Regions from separate parts of the Marinobacter sp. THAF197a genome, predicted to be linked through region 3. Evidence: predicted binding sites of a transcription regulator. Region 3 holds the regulator's gene; each other region holds the start of a gene.
What was found. The regulator sigma-54, encoded in region 3, starts transcription at its own class of promoters, with help from an activator protein. The targets are predictions, from matches to a motif close to ANTGGCATNNANNTTGCTNT.
Positions count from the first base shown of each region.

Region 1 (5,547 bases), 1.7 Mb from region 3:
TTTTTGCGGTCATCAGTTCTTTGTTCATCATGGTTATTTCCTCTTGTGGACAATCAACATCAAGCATTCACCGCTCTCGCGGTGGTTTCGGTCTTGGTCTCGGATTCGGCCGGCGCCGGGTCGGGCGTCAGCTCATCGGTGCTGGGGTCTACTACTCTCGGGCTGCCATCCTGCTCCGGCAGCGCTGAGCCACTGCGATTCACCAGAAAATCCACCAGGTAATGCCGGATCTTTTGATGGGCAGGGTTCTGGAAAATGGTGGCCCGGGAGCGCGGGTGCGGCAGGTTTACCTTCACACTCTCGGCGATGCGGGCGTTGGGGCCGTTGGACATCAGGAAGATGCGGTCAGACAGCAGAATGGCCTCATCCACATCGTGGGTGATCATGAACACGGTCTGGCGGGTTTCTTCCCAGATTTTTACCAGCTCGTCCTGAATCACCCCGCGGGTGAGGGCATCCAAAGCGCCGAAGGGTTCATCCAGCAACAGCAGCTCGGGCTGGGTGGCGAAGGCGCGGGCGATGCTCACTCGCTGGCGCATACCGCCAGACAGCTGGGAGGGCTTGCGGTCCATGGCGTGGTCCAGGCCGACCATTTTCAGGTAGCGCTCGCTGTGCTCTCGCACCTTCTCTTTGGACCAGCTGGGCCAGCGAGCCTTTACCCCAAAGATGATGTTGTTCAGAGCGGTTTTCCAGGGCAGCAGGCTGTAGTTCTGAAACACCACGCCGCGCTCCAGGCCCGGGCCTTTCACTTCCTTGCCGTTCATCACCACGTTGCCGGTACTGGCCTCATCCAGGCCAGCCAACACGTTCAGGATGGTGGATTTGCCGCAGCCGGAATGGCCGATGATGCACACAAACTCACCTTTCTGAAGGGCGAATCGGATATCTTCGAAGACCGTCAACTCACCGCCCTGCCCGCCCGGGTATACCTTCGACAATCCATCTACTTCCAGAAATGACTTACTCATAACACTTCTCCAGTCGGAGGGTTCTGGCGGGCGCCAGCTCAGTGGCGCCCTGCCCGATCATTCTTTGTATTCAACCAGCTTCTGAGCCTTGCCCAGAGCCAGGTCCAGCAGCATGCCCACCACCCCGATCATCAGGATGGAGAAGATCACACTGGCGAGGTCGAGGTTGTTCCACTCGTTCCACACGTAGTAACCAATACCGGTGCCGCCCACGAGCATTTCCGCCGCCACAATCACCAGCCAGGCGATGCCGATGGAGATGCGCATACCGGTGAGGATGGTTGGTGCTGCTGCGGGCAGAATCACCGTAATCGCCGTCTTGAACGGATTGAGCTCGTGGGTGCGCGCCACGTTGACCCAGTCCGAGCGCACGTTCGCCACGCCGAAGGCGGTGTTCAGCAACATAGGCCAGATGGAACAGATGAAGATCACGAAGATGGCCGACGCATCCGAATCCTGGATAATGAACAGGGCCAGCGGCATCCAGGCCAGGGGCGAGATGGGCCGAAGCACCTGAATGTACGGGTTGAGCGCCTTGTACATCAGCGGCGACATGCCAATCAGAAAGCCCAATGGCAGGGCAATCGCCATGGCCGCCAGATACCCCGTCAGCACCCGGTAAACCGAGTAGGCCAACTGAATGCCGATACCTTTATCATTGGCACCCGCGTCGTAGAACGGGTTGGACAATTCAGCCCAGGCCACCTTGAGAACCGCCGTGGGTGGCGGCACACGGGATTCCTGGTCCGCACCGCCCATCAGCAGTTCATACTCCGACATGGCTTCCTGAGCGGCCGGGGGCTGTGTGGCCATTTCCCACATACCCAAAGCCAGAATCAGGAAAGACACCGACAGCAGTGCTGCCCTCACATTCAACGAGGCCATGATCAAATCCTCCCGATGGCAAAGCTGCGGGCATACTCTTCCGGGGTTTCCGGATCGAAGGTTTTGCCCATGATGGTGTGGGTTTTGTAGGTCTCGGTGGGTGCCGTATAACCCATCTCACGCATCAGCTTGCCGGTTTCACCCGCCAGGTAGACCTGCTCAGCGATGCCTTTGTAATCCACATCGCCCTCGATGTAGCCCCAGCGTTTCATCTGGGTAAGAATCCAAACGCCCATGGAGTGCCAGGGGAACGGGTCGAAGTCGATGCGGTCCGGCACGTTCTGCACCTCGCCCAGGCCATCGGCGTATCGGCCGGTCAGCACCTGCTGGATCACCGGCACCGGCTGGTTCAGGTAGTTTCGGGGGGCAATGGCCTCGGCGATCTCTTTGCGATTTTCAGGCTCATTGGAGTACTGGGTGGCGTCGATGATGGCGCGCAACAAAGCGCCGTAGGTGTTCGGGTTCTGGCTGGCAAATTTCTGGCTGCAGGCGAAGGCGCAGCAGGGGTGCCCTTCCCAGATATCCTTGGTGAGCATATGAATGAAGCCGACCTTCTCCCATACCGCTCGCTGGTTGAACGGGTCTGGTGACAGGTAGCCATCCAGGTTGCCGGCGCGCAGGTTGGCCACCATCTCAGGTGGCGGAACCACCCGGATCTGAACGTCTTTATCCGGATCAATACCGTTTTCAGCCAGGTAATAGCGCAACAGGAAGTTGTGCATGGAATACTCGAACGGCACCCCGAATTTGAAGCCTTTCCACTGCTTCGGGTCGCGCTTGTCCATGTGGTCCACGTGCAGCACGATCGCCTGGCCGTTGATGTTCTCAACCGCTGGCATGATGAACGGCTCCGGCGTGGAACCGGCGCCCATGGTCATGGCCAGGGGCATGGGAGTGAGCATGTGTGAGGCGTCATATTCACCCGCCAGAGACTTGTCCCGAGCCACGGCCCAACCCGCCGTTTTGGTGACGGTGACGTCCAGGCCATAGCGCTCATAAAACCCCATCGGAGCGGCCATAATGATGGGCGTGGCGCAGGTGATCGGCACAAAGCCAACGTTCAGTTTGGTTTTTTCCAGCTTGCCCAGAGATTCCTTCACCGCCGCCTTGGCTTTATCCATGGGGAACACAGAGCCCAGCAATGCCGCTGCGGTGCCTGCCCCCATCATCTTCATGAAGCTGCGGCGACTGTGATCGTTGTGACCGAACACCGAACGCACCACGGCGCTTTCGATGGCGCGGTCCATCATGGCTTCGGAATCCATCCCGGCCGTAGAGCCTGTGGCTTGCTCGCCCGCAGTCTCACGAAGGTTCAGCGATACAGACGGCAGGCCGTCACCAGGCTTGCATTCCGGGCAACCACAGGTTTTCGCGTGGATCAGTGACTGGTCGCCGTCAAACGGGTTTCCAAGGCTTTTGGTTGTCATGGTGCACTCTCCCTACTCTCAGATAGTTTTTTTGCACTCTTGCGGTGCAACTAAGACTCTGGTTCTGCCCGGCCAGGATTTGGCCTTGGCAAACAGCACGTTCTGAGATGACTATTGCGGGGTTCGTGCCAACTTTATTAAAACCTCTACCTCATTGTTTTTATGGGGCTTAATACAAACTCATGCTAACCAGGTGCACTACGAAATTTCGCAATGCACGATTTATCGTAGTGAGCGCTTCGATTTTTCGTAGTTGGCACAGGCTTTGTTTGGCATTTACCGTCACTCAAGCGGAGGCCCGGCATGAACCAGCCCGAACGCATGGAAACACACCAATGGATCAACCACCTGCCAGAGGCTGCCCTTCTGGTAGATGCGGGCCAGGACCTGATCCTCTCCGCCAACAGCGCCATGGCACGAATGGCCGGCACCGACCGACAATCCATTGCCAACATGGCATGTACCCAGCTGTTTGCTGACCAGCGGCCCCAGCTGATCAATTTCACCGAAGAAACCCTGTTCCGCAGCCACAGCTGGAGCCGTGATTTCCACCTGAAACACCGGGATGGCCACACGGTTGAACTGGAAATTTCTTCTTCCTGCGTGGGCGAGGCAGAAGCGCAAACCCTGCTACTGCTCCTGCGTGATCGGCGACAATTGAGAACCCTGCGCGAACGCCACGAAGCCAATCACTACCACCGGGGTGGCCTGCTGGAGTGGCGACGAGTGGAAGAGCTGTTCAAGGATATGGAGCGGGAGAACCAGCTGATTCTCCACGCCGTTGGCGAAGGCATTTACGGGGTGGACGCCGAAGGCCGCACCACCTTCGCCAATCCCGCCGCCGAGCGCATGCTGGGCTGGCGCATGGATGAACTCATGGGGCGCGTGATACACCGTGTTGTGCATCACTCCCACGAAGACGGCAGCCTGTTCCCACTGAAAGAATGCCCCATCTACGGCGCTTTCCGGGATGGCAGCATCAAGCGCGTTGGCGACGACTGGTTCTGGCGCAAAGACGGCACCGGGTTTCCGGTGGAGTACACCAGCACCCCGATCATGGACAACGGCCACCCGGTGGGTGCGGTTGTGGTGTTCCGGGACATCTCCGCCAGACTGCAAGCCCAGAAGGAACTGCAGTCAGCACTGGAAGAAGTAGAGAGCCTGAAACGCCGGCTGGAAATGGAAAATGCCTACCTACAGGAAGAACTCAGCGCGGAGTTCCACTTCCACGAAATCCTCGGCCAGAGCGACGCCATCAAGGCCATCGTGCGGCGCATCGGCATGGTGGCTCCGACAGACGCCAACGTTCTGATCACCGGCGAATCCGGCACCGGCAAGGAGTTGATTGCCCGCGCCATCCACCAGGCCAGCACCCGACGCGACCGCCCGTTGATCCGGGTAAACTGCGCCGCGATTCCAAAAGACCTGTTTGAGAGCGAGTTCTTCGGCCACATCAAAGGCGCCTTCACTGGCGCCGTGAACGACAGAATCGGCCGATTCGAACTGGCCGACGGCGGCACCCTGTTTCTGGATGAAGTGGGTGAAATCCCTTTGGAATTGCAGGGCAAGCTGTTGCGGGTGCTTCAGGATCAGCAGTTCGAACGCGTGGGTGAGAACAAGACTCGCGCCGTCGATGTAAGGGTAATAGCGGCCACCAACCGGGAGTTAAAAACGGAGGTGCAGGAGAAAACCTTCCGGGAAGACCTGTATTTTCGCCTCAACGTCTTCCCCATCGAGTCCATCCCCCTGCGCAGGAGACTTGAAGACATCCCGATGCTGGCCCAGGAGTTCCTGAACCGGGCGTGTCAGAAGTTCAACCGGCCACCGCTGGTTCTGACAGAACGAGATGTGAGTACCCTCAAGGCCTACCACTGGCCGGGCAACGTTCGGGAACTGGAAAACGTGATCGAACGCCAGGTGATTACCGCCGTTGGCCGCCTGGACCTGGACCTTCCGGGTGTCGAACCTTCTGCGCATGCCGCAGCGAACTCAACGCCATCGCGTCATTACGACAGTGAGCTGTTAACCGAGGCTGATCTGAAGGAGCTGGAGAAACAGAACCTGATCAAGGCGCTGAAAATGACTGGCGGGCGCATATTCGGTGATGACGGAGCAGCGGCACTGCTAGGCATCAAACCGACGACCCTCAACTCCCGCCTGGGCAAGCTCAAGTTGGATGCTCGGCAGTTTCGGGCTTCTTAGGTTTGCGCTTGGGTTTCTGGCTTGGGCTCCTAGCCTTCCAGCTGTGCGGGCGGGCTTGCGGGGCG
Region 1 is NZ_CP045324.1:1,176,923-1,182,469, reverse strand. It holds gene cynS (cyanase) at 1-31, opposite strand, end outside; gene FIV08_RS05505 (ABC transporter ATP-binding protein) at 60-968, opposite strand; gene ntrB (nitrate ABC transporter permease) at 1,026-1,853, opposite strand; gene FIV08_RS05495 (ABC transporter substrate-binding protein) at 1,856-3,280, opposite strand; gene FIV08_RS05490 (sigma 54-interacting transcriptional regulator) at 3,584-5,482, shown strand.
Region 1: FIV08_RS05490 (sigma 54-interacting transcriptional regulator) is a predicted target of sigma-54. The motif match lies at 3,533-3,552, and genes of this name have one in related genera.

Region 2 (5,547 bases), 970 kb from region 3:
GCGACCCACAAACTCTGGCCCTGGTTGGCATCGCTTCTCTCGCCAGCGGTGACGACCAGAGTGGCCGCCAACTCATCAACAGGGCCCTCGAACTGCAACCGGATAACCACAATCTTCGGCTGCGCTACGCCACCTACCTTGCCCAACGCGAGGACTATGAGGCCGCCATCAGCCAGGCTCGCCAGATTCCAGCAGAGGCTCCTGAATCGACCCAGGCCACGATACTCGTGAGCCAGGCGCAGATGGCCTCAGGCAATCCCGACGCCGCACATAAGGCCTTGGACGACCTGCTACGAAAAGAGCCGGCAAACGTGGCCGCTTTGATTGCAAAAGGCAACCTGGCCGGCAACACCGGCAACATGGACAACGCCCGGAAATTTTTTGAGATGGCACACAAAGCGGCACCCGACAACCCGACGCCTCTGGTAGGGCTCGGTAACCTGGCCCGGTTGCGCGATGATAATGACACCGCCCGAGAACTCTATACTCAGGCCGTAAGGCTGGCGCCCGACAACCGCGGAGCACTGCAAGCAATTGCCAACCTCCTGCCCAGAGACGACCTAACCGAGTTGATGCGAAGCATACGCGAGGACAACCCGGAAGCGGCAGGGCCGCGCCTGATTCTTCTTGAGACAGCACTCATTGAGAACAACACCTCCGAAGCCGACGAACTCACTGCCCAGCTGATGGAGCGGCAGCAAGCGGATGCGCCAGCTCCCACCGAGCCACTGGTCGCCACAGTGTACGACGGTATCGCAACGCAACTGGTACAGCGTGGACAAACCGAACGGGCGCTACAGATACTCAATCGGGGCCGCACCTTGTTCCCGGATAACGAAGACATGGCCCTGAAAGTGGCCTCTATCGAATTCCGTAATGGCAATACCGCTGCAGCCAGGGACGCTCTGAGGGACGCAAAACAACACAACCCCGAATCCCCAGGCCCATATCAGCTGGAAGCCAGCTATTACGAGAGCCAAGGTGAACACCAACAAGCCGCTGAGCTCTATCAGCTCGCACTCACCAAACGAAACACCCCAGAGCTGCAAGTTGCCCGAGCCAGAGCACTCAGTAGTGCAGGCCAACCCACCGCGGCACTGGAATCTCTTGAACGCGCCATGGAGCAGTTCCCGAACAACACCAGAATCATGCTCAGCCTGGCCATGGCACATCAGCAGACGGGCCAACAAGACAAAGCCAAGGCGAGTTACGAACAGCTGGTATCGCTCAGCCCGACCAATGCGGTAGCCCTTAACAACCTGGCATGGTTGTATTACGAAACGGGTGATAATCGGGCCCTGGACACTGCCAGGAAAGCCTACGAACTGGTCCCCGACAGCGCAGCGGTGGCGGATACCTATGGCTGGATACTGTTTGAATCCGGTGAGCAACAACAAAGCCTTGTCGTGCTTGAGAAAGCGCACGAGCTGGACCCAGGCTCCCGCGAAATTGCCATGCATCTGGTGGAGGCCTACAGGGCAGCCGGCAGGGATGACGACGCCAGGCGAATTCTGACCAAGCTGGATAACGAGGCCTGACAGAGGTTAACGCTATAAGCGCGGTAGGCAGATAGCGAAACGTTCCTAAGACTCGGTGGCAGCCCTAACACACTGCAACAATACTTTACACAATGTATCGTTGCGCAAGGAAGGTGAGTTATGGCTGCCAAGAAGATTCTCGGCCTCGGTGTGGTGGTGGTTTTTCTCGGTGGTTGCCAGAGTTGGCAGTTTCGGGACATTGAAAAACTACCGCCCACTGCTGCCATTCCAGAAGTCAGCGAACCGGGAAAAGTCGACGTCTGGTACTTTGATGGCATATCAGGCACCAACGTTCAAAGCATGGTAGATGCCGAAAAATTTCCGGACTCACCTGATGAAATCACCGAACTGAATCAATTAAGGCGCGCAGCGAGCCGGGCTAACAATTACGGCACCCTGATCCGTGGCTATGTGGAACCGCCCGCAACGGGTGAATACACCTTCTACATTGCAGGTGACGACGAAACTCAACTCTGGCTCTCCCCTTCACAGTCTCCGGAAGATATCGTTCGAATCGCCTCAACCATGGCGACCCCCCTCGATAACTTCACCCGCTACAGCTCACAAACTTCGGGCATTCATTACCTTGAGGCCGGGCAAAAATACTACTTCGAGCTGAGACACAAAGAAGGCGGCTGGGATGACCACTTTACCGTGGCCTGGTCCGGGCCCGGGCTGAATCAACAGGTGATCGATGGTCCTTTCCTGCATAGTTTTGCGCAGACAACCCCGGGCACCCAACCGGACCTGACCACCGAAGAAGCCTATGAACTCGGCTACCGTATCGGATTTTTCGATGGTGAGAAGGGCTTGTCGTATAACGCCCAATATCCACCGCTGGATGAAGATGGTGATGGCCTCTACGACAACTGGGAAATCTATTATGGCCTGGACCCGACAGACCCGACGGATGCGATGTCAGATACCGACGGAGACCTGCTTACAGCACTGGATGAATTCTGGGCGCGCACAGATCCCAACCTTGCAGATACCGACGGCGATGGCATTCCCGATGGTTACGAATACGCTTACGGCCTTGATCCCACAGACCCAACCGATGCCTCGCGAGACCTGGATGGAGACGGATACTCTGTACTCGAGGAATACCTGGCGGGCACAAACCCACTGGATCCTGAGGATTTCCCTGCACCTGAAGCAACCTACCAGCCAGGATACGTTGGCCAGTATTTCACAGGCGTAAACTTTGACAGCTTTGTTTACACTCAGCGAGACACTGCCATTAATTTCAACTGGGGAAGTGGCAGCCCGTCTGCCAATATGCCCAATAATAATTTCAGTATTCGGTGGCAGGGCTGGTTTACTCCACCGCACACGGAAGGCACGCGCGAATACACGTTTGCCACAAGAACGGATGACGGTGTTGGCCTTTTCCTTGATGGCAACCTGGTCATCAATCAGTGGAAAAACCAATCCGCCACCACCTATACCAGTACAGCCAGCCTCCCGGCCGAGATTCCCGTAGCGGTAACTATGGAATATTTCGAATCAGGATGGGACGCCTCTGCAAGTCTGGTGATATCCGATACAGCGACCGGGCAAAACCTTAACCCGGAAAACGTGGTGCAAGCCCTCTCTCTTGATAGCCCCTCCAGCGACAGCTCACTCAACGACGGCATAGACGACCTGTACAAGCTCCGATACGGCTTACCGCTGCTACAACCTGTCGCCGATCAAGTCTTTAATGACAGCGGTATTACCGTGTTGCAGGCTTACCAGTCAGGACTTCACCCGTACACACTTGAGACCGTATCTGAACCGGATGCGCCGGTAACCAGCGAACCATCTGATAATGGCGCCAGCGCGGGCAGTGTCACGCTATCCTGGACTCCGCCCCTTACACGCGTAGACGGCAGCAGTATCTCACTCAGCGAAATCTCCGGGTATTTGATCAACTACGGCCAAGCGCCAACAAACATGCCCCAGATCCTGGAGGTTCCAGCGGGCACAACTGAAGCAAGGATAGAAGGGCTCTCCTCGGGAGATTGGTACTTCACTATAAGGGTGATTGACACCAACGGACTGAGTAGCGAACCGTCAGATCCAGTTCAGTACAGTGTGCAGTAAAAGAGAGATCGTCGAATTAATTTACATCGCCCAGATTAAAGAAAGAATTAATTCTTTAAAATCAATGGTTTAAAATCTGGCACGCTATCTGCTTTGGTTAAAGGGTGTTGTAAAAATTCGACCACTCACTGGAGGAGTGACTCAAATGAACAAACTTACACAAGGCATCGCACTGGCAGCCGCAGTTGGTTTTTCCGGTTTCGCACAGGCAGCCTACATTGACGCCGTTGCCAACGGAAATGCCCCCGGCGCAGCCGCCGAGCAAACCGTACCCGGCGATAACGATTACGCAACCCGCGTTGCCGGCACCTGGACTGCTGACGCCCCGTTATATAGCGTTGGTGACTCAGTGTTGTTCGGGCACAACCTCGTATCGACCTCTTCAGACCCATTCAAACTGACATTTACTTATCTGGGTAAAGAGGCTTCAGATAACAACCAGTTCTACTGGGGTAACACCTTGGTATTCGATACCAACAGCACTCCAGACGATACGTTTAGCACTATATTCACTGGTGGCTTAAACGAATTACTAACGTTCAGCTTTATCAATGGAAACAACGTTGAGGTGGTCAATGATGGAACCAATGGCAGTCAACTGAACGTACCGGTAAATCCAAACACCTCTGTCAACTTCAACCTCTTTTACGTAGAAGATGACTACTTCCTTATCAGTTTCGATGATGGCTGGAGTGGCGATGATAACCACGATGACATGGTTATTGCCGTTCGCGCCTCAAAAGTCCCTGAGCCCGGCACCCTGGCTCTGTTGGGCCTCGGCCTAGCCGGTATCGCAGTGCGTATGAAGGGTCGTAAAAAAGCCTGACATGCAACTCTGTGCTACGCTTTAAAGCCCTGCCTTTGCAGGGCTTTTCTCTTTCTGGTGGTGACCCATGGACATCCTCATCGTTTATGCTAGCAGTGGGCGCGGGTTAAGAAAGGATGCGCTTATCCTTGAGTCTGCACTTAATTCTCTTGGGCATAATTGCCAAATAGAGCCATTACCACCAACACCAGAATGGCAAAACCAACTATCACATTATCGATACCGATTACTTAGTAAATATCTACCTGAACCCGTTGGGCGCCTTTACTATGCTTTAAAAAACGGTATCGCCAGATCAGTATCAGGACAATCAAAATCAGACTTGGTAATCCACCTTCAAAACCCTCGAGTGTCTCAACTACGCCGGGGTAAAAGGCATTGGCTGATTCCAAATCAGGAGTGGTTTGTTGAATCCCTACTACCATACCTCCCGAGTGTTGACCGAATTCTTTGCAAGACGCAACACGCTGCCGAGATCTTTTCGCGATACCATTCGGACGTGATGTACCTGGGCTTTACCGGCGGATCCGAGATATCCAAACCTTGTACTTCCGGCAAAAATTATCGCCTTGCGCTGCATGTAGCCGGTAACAGTCAATTCAAGGGAACCTCAGCAGTATTGGCTTGCTGGTCGCGACATCCTGAATGGCCAAAGCTAATAGTGGTTTCAGAACATATAGATAGCTCTGATTATCCCAACCAGAACATCGAGATCCTGAGCAATCTGACAGACAAGGAAATGAAAACACTTTGGCGGGAAGCAGGATTTGCAATTCTTCCGTCTGAAGTAGAGGGTTACGGACAGGTATTAGCGGAAGCACTCGAAAACGGTTGTGTGACAATCACCACAAATGCACCACCAATGAACGAACTGATTGAGAGAAGCCGAGGCTACCTGGCAGAGCCGAACAATAGCCGAGCCTTCCGGCTAGGAACCAGGTACATGGTTTCAGAACAAAGCCTTGATGCAACAATTAACACCGCCATAAACGCAATGCCGGAAACTCTTGAGCGGACTTCAGCCAATGCTGAACAGTGGTATTCCTCAAACCACAAAGCCTTTATTGAAAACCTCCAAGCAGCTATCAGCGAGTTAGT
Region 2 is NZ_CP045324.1:1,887,570-1,893,116, reverse strand. It holds gene FIV08_RS08790 (tetratricopeptide repeat protein) at 1-1,538, shown strand, start outside; gene FIV08_RS08785 (PA14 domain-containing protein) at 1,659-3,623, shown strand; gene FIV08_RS08780 (PEP-CTERM sorting domain-containing protein) at 3,769-4,449, shown strand; gene FIV08_RS08775 (glycosyltransferase) at 4,517-5,547, shown strand, end outside.
Region 2: FIV08_RS08780 (PEP-CTERM sorting domain-containing protein) is a predicted target of sigma-54. The motif match lies at 3,699-3,718, and genes of this name have one in related genera.

Region 3 (5,547 bases):
CCGTCATGATCCCGGGGGCCCTGTCAGACATCGTTCGCAAACCCTGGGTTCGAACCCTGGCGCTGGCAGCCACGGTTCTCGCGACCGTCTTCCTGATGTGGCAGAACGAGGAAGGTGACAGTGTGCGGGGCGATGCCGCAGAACTCAGGGGCCCGTCGGAACCCGACAGTTTTATCATCGAGGGCCGCTACACAACCTGGGACGAACACGGCAACCTTAAGATGTCGATATCCAGCCCCCGAATTGAGCAGTTTGAAGACACCAACTACGCCACCATGAATGCCCCAAGGGCCAGGATTTTCAGCGAACAGGCCACCCCACCATGGATAATCGAAGCGGATGAAGGTAGCCTCCGGCAAGACGATGATCAGGTGACCTTGACGGGCAACGTCGTCGTACTCCGTCAAACCGGCGACTCTGAAGCCACCCTGAAAACCGACTCACTGACCCTGGATAACCGCCAGGGCACGGTATACACCGATCAACCGGTCACCATTACCGAACCGTTCGGCGTTACCCAGGCCAATGGCATGAAAGCCTGGATAAACGAACGCATACTGGAACTCAACTCCCGGGTGGAAGGGCAATATGAAACCATCAGGTAAGCGCACACACCGACTGCCGGTCATACTGGCCGCACTGATGCTGGCCAGCCCGGCAACCGCGTTTGATCTGGATTCCGACACCCCCATCAAGGTCAGCGCTGATTCCGCCCGCCTGGACGATACCGAAGGGACCGCCATCTACACCGGCGACGTTGAACTGGTTCAGGGGGCCACCCAGCTGAACGCAGAACGGGTGGTACTGTATCGAAGCCCCGAAGGTCTAAGCCGGATTGAGGCAAGCGGCGAACCCGCCCGATATCGCCAGCCGGCACGGGAAGGTGAAGCCATGACAGACGCCCGGGCGCGGACCATCACCTGGTCAGCGGCGGAAAACCGGCTGACGTTCGAGCGCCAGGCAGTGATTGAACAGGGCAACAATGTGTTCCGGGGCGACGTCATCCAATACGACACCGTGCGCAGGGTGGTCACTGCAGAAGGCGGCACGCCTTCGGAAGAGAGCTCTGGCCGGGTGGAAATGGTGATTCAGCCTCGCGGCTCCAGCAACCCCTCAGACGAATAGGTTACTGATGGCAGTTCTCAGGGCCAGCAACCTGGCAAAAAGCTACAAACAGAAAAAAGTGGTTCTCGATGTGTCTCTGGAAATCCGGTCCGGAGAAATCGTAGGCCTGCTCGGCCCCAACGGCGCCGGGAAAACTACCTGTTTTTACATGATTGTCGGGCTTGTACCCTCCGACCGCGGCCGAATCACCATTGACAGCCAGGACATCACACCCCTGCCCATGCATGGCCGGGCACGCAAAGGCATCGGCTACCTGCCCCAGGAAGCCTCGGTATTCCGCAAACTTACCGTGCGCGACAACATCATGGCCATTCTGGAAACCCGAAAAGGCATGAAACGGCCTGAGCGGGAAGCCAAACTTGAGGAACTGCTCGAGGAATTTCACATCACCCATATCCGGGACAGCCTGGGTATGGCGCTGTCCGGTGGTGAACGGCGGCGCGTCGAAATCGCCAGAGCGCTGGCCATGGAACCTGCGTTTATTCTGCTGGATGAGCCCTTCGCCGGGGTAGACCCCATCTCGGTCAGCGACATCAAACACATCATCCGGCATTTGCGAGATAAAGGCATTGGTGTGCTGATCACCGATCACAACGTGCGGGAAACCCTCGATATTTGTGAAAACGCCTACATTGTCTCCGGCGGCCATATCATCGCCTCCGGCAATGCTGAAGCCATCCTGGCCAATCAGCAGGTCAAGGAAGTCTACCTGGGTGATGAGTTCCACCTGTAAGCGGAAGAAAACCCCTCGACGACCGAGGTCTGATTGTTTTGATGATCTGTAGCAAGTAAACTCGGCAAAGAACTTGCTTATACTGACAACAGTGAGCGGCAAGTAACCAGCGTATAACAATTTTTTTGCCTGACAGCAGGCAACGTCACTACCGGGACACCCTTGATTTATGGATCTTGAGCCATGGTTATGAAAGCCTCATTACAGCTTAAGATGGGCCAGAGTCTGACCATGACGCCCCAGCTGCAACAGGCCATTCGCCTGCTTCAGCTTTCCACCCTCGACCTCCAGCAGGAAATCCAGCAGGCACTGGAATCCAACCCCATGCTGGAAACCTCCGAGGATGACGATCAGTCTGACACCCCCGATACGGATGCCGATACCCGGGACGAACATAAAGACCGGGATTCCGACCACGATGAACCAGCCACCGAGGCTGCCTCTGACTGGGATGAAAACGAAAATGGCCCGGACTGGGCTTCCGAAAACGACATCCCGGATAACATCCCCGACGACCTGCCCGTAGACACCGCCTGGGACGATATCTACCAGTCTGCACCGGCGCCAGCCAGCAAAGGGGACGACGAGAACGAGTCGGATTTCGAAACCCGCAATTCACCGGCCGAGACCCTCCAGGACCACCTGGAATGGCAGCTCAATCTGACCCCCATGAGCGAGCGTGACCAGGCAATCGCCCACGCCCTGATGGACGCTGTGGACGAGCGCGGTTACCTGACCTCAGCAATTGAGGAAATCCATTCCGGCCTGCAGGACGAAACCGAAGAAGACCCCCTTGAACTGGACGAGGTAGAAGCGGTCCTGCACCGGCTACAACACTTCGACCCGCCGGGCGTGTTCGCCCGGGACCTGCAGGAATGCCTGCTGATTCAGCTCAACCAGTTGCCGCCAGATACCCCCTGGCTTCGACAGGCCCGCCTGGTGGTTACCCAGTTCCTGCACCTGCTGGGCAACCGGGATTACGCGCAACTGCTGCGCCGCAGCAGACTCAAAGAAGATCAGCTGCGCGAAGTTCTGGCCCTGATTACCAGCCTCAACCCCCGCCCGGGTGACGTGGTGGACCGAGCGGAGCCGGATTACGTGATACCAGACGTCATCGTCCGAAAACACGAGGGCCGGTGGCGTGTTGAGCTCAACCCGGAGATCGCCCCGAGAATTCGGGTCAACGCCAGCTATGCATCGCTGATCCGTCGCGCCGATAGCAGTGCTGATAACACCTACCTGCGGGATCAACTGCAGGAGGCCAAGTGGTTCATTAAAAGCCTACAAAGCCGCAATGAAACGCTACTGAAAGTCGCCACCCGGATTGTTGAGCACCAACAGGGTTTCCTGGACCAGGGGGAGGAAGCGATGAAGCCGCTGATCCTCTCGGATATCGCCCAGGCCGTGGAAATGCACGAATCCACCATTTCACGGGTCACCACGCAAAAGTATATGCACACACCCCGCGGCATTTTCGAGCTGAAGTACTTTTTCTCCAGCCACGTCAGTACCGCTGAGGGCGGAGAATGTTCCTCCACTGCTATTCGTGCGATGATCAAGAAACTGATTTCAGAAGAAACTCCAAAAAAGCCGTTGAGCGATAGCAAGATTGCAGCCATGCTTGGAGATCAGGGCATCAATGTAGCCCGGCGCACCGTTGCCAAATACCGGGAGGCCATGCACATCCCTCCTTCAAACGAGCGCAAACGACTGGTTTAATGTTTTTGCCGGTGCACGAAGCACCGGACACGCAGCCCGGTGGCAACACCGGCATGATGACAACAGGAGACGCCTATGCAACTCAACATTTCAGGCCATCACGTAGAACTGACCCCTGCATTGAAGGATTACGTCAACACCAAGTTCGAGAAGCTGGAGCGTCACTTTGACCACATCAGTAACTGTCAGGTGACGCTGGAAGTTGAGAAGGTACGTCAGATGGCTGAAGCCACCCTGCATGTCATCGGTGGCGATATCCATGCAAAGGCAGAGAGTGAGGATATGTACGCCGCGATTGATTCGCTGGTGGACAAACTGGACCGCCAGATCCTCAAGCACAAAGAAAAGAACGTAGACCGGATGCACGGCAACGGCTGAGCGCGCTCATAGCGCCATCGTACCGGGTGTTTCAATGATACGAGCTGCGGCGGGGCATACCGGCCGCAGCCTTTTTTTTACGGAATCACAGTCGATCCATGAGCGATACATCCCTGACCATCGACAACATTCTGGCTCCCGAACTGACGCTGTGCAGGGTGCCAGCCTCCAGTAAAAAGCGGGTACTGGAAACCATCGCAGAGCATATTCATCATCAGGATGAAATCCTCAGCGACACCGAGATTTTCAGCAATCTGGTTTCTCGCGAGCGGCTTGGCAGCACCGGTATCGGCCAGGGTATTGCCATACCCCATTGCCGGCTGGAGGGGCTGGACCGTGTGATCGGCGTGCTGATGACACTGGAAGAGAGCATCGACTTCGATGCTATCGACAATCAGCCGGTCGACTTGGTGTTTGCCTTGATCGTGCCCAAAGAAGCCACCAGTGAACATCTGGAGTTGCTAAGCCAGTTGGCCGAGAAATTCAACGACAACGGGTTCTGTGAACAGCTTCGCCAGTGCCAGGATGCAGCATCCCTTTACCAGCGCATGACCGCGGCATCCTGATAAGCAGTAGCACCAACAGAAGCAGGCAGGAGCGTCCATCATGAAACTGATCATCGTCAGTGGCCGATCCGGGTCCGGTAAGAGTACCGCGTTGCATGTGCTCGAAGATCTGGGTTTTTATTGCATTGATAACCTTCCCATCGGACTGCTGTTCCCGCTGACCCGGGAAGCGGCACAACAGGAAGCGCCGGGGCGGCTCCGGAAAATGGCCGTCAGCATCGACGCCCGCAACCTGTCTGCCGAACTGGCCAACTTCGAACAGATCTATCGCCAGCTTCGCGATGCGGGAGTCGTTGTCGAGATTATCTTTCTGGATGCCGATGAACAGTCCCTGCTGCAGCGGTTCCACGCCACACGCCGAAAGCACCCGCTGAGCGATGACCGTACCTCCCTCCGAGAAGCCATCACCAACGAAAAGGCACTATTGGAACCGCTGTCAAAACTGGCAGACCTTTACATCAACACCACCGGCATGTCGATGTATGAACTGCGCGACATGGTCAAACAGCGAGTGGTCGGTCGCAAGGATCAGGAGCTTGCACTGCTGTTCCAGTCATTCGGTTTCAAGCATGGCGTACCGGTCGATTCCGATTACGTTTTCGATGTGCGCTGCCTGCCCAATCCATACTGGGATACCAGCCTGCGCAAATACGTCGGTACCGATCAGCCGGTTATCGAGTTTCTCGAGCGGGAACCTCTCACCGGGCAAATGGTGGACGACCTGATCCGCTTCCTGGATACCTGGCTACCGTCGTTCGCCGACAGCAACCGCAGCTACATGACCATTTCTATTGGCTGTACCGGTGGCCAGCACCGTTCCGTCTATGTCTGCGAGCAACTGGGCCAGCACTTCCGCACCCGATACAACAACGTGCAGGTTCGTCATACTGAACTTCCCCATCTCCAGGCCCGAGGGGAGATCTGATCCAACATGATCTGCCGCCCCGTCACCATCATCAATAAACTGGGCTTGCATGCCCGCGCCACCGCCAAGCTTGTGGCCACCGCCTCCGGCTTTGACAGCCA
Region 3 is NZ_CP045324.1:2,859,788-2,865,334, forward strand. It holds gene FIV08_RS13265 (KdsC family phosphatase) at 1-9, shown strand, start outside; gene lptC (LPS export ABC transporter periplasmic protein LptC) at 6-605, shown strand; gene lptA (lipopolysaccharide transport periplasmic protein LptA) at 589-1,125, shown strand; gene lptB (LPS export ABC transporter ATP-binding protein) at 1,133-1,858, shown strand; gene FIV08_RS13285 (RNA polymerase factor sigma-54) at 2,042-3,577, shown strand; gene hpf (ribosome hibernation promoting factor) at 3,653-3,955, shown strand; gene ptsN (PTS IIA-like nitrogen regulatory protein PtsN) at 4,054-4,521, shown strand; gene rapZ (RNase adapter RapZ) at 4,562-5,446, shown strand; gene FIV08_RS13305 (HPr family phosphocarrier protein) at 5,453-5,547, shown strand, end outside.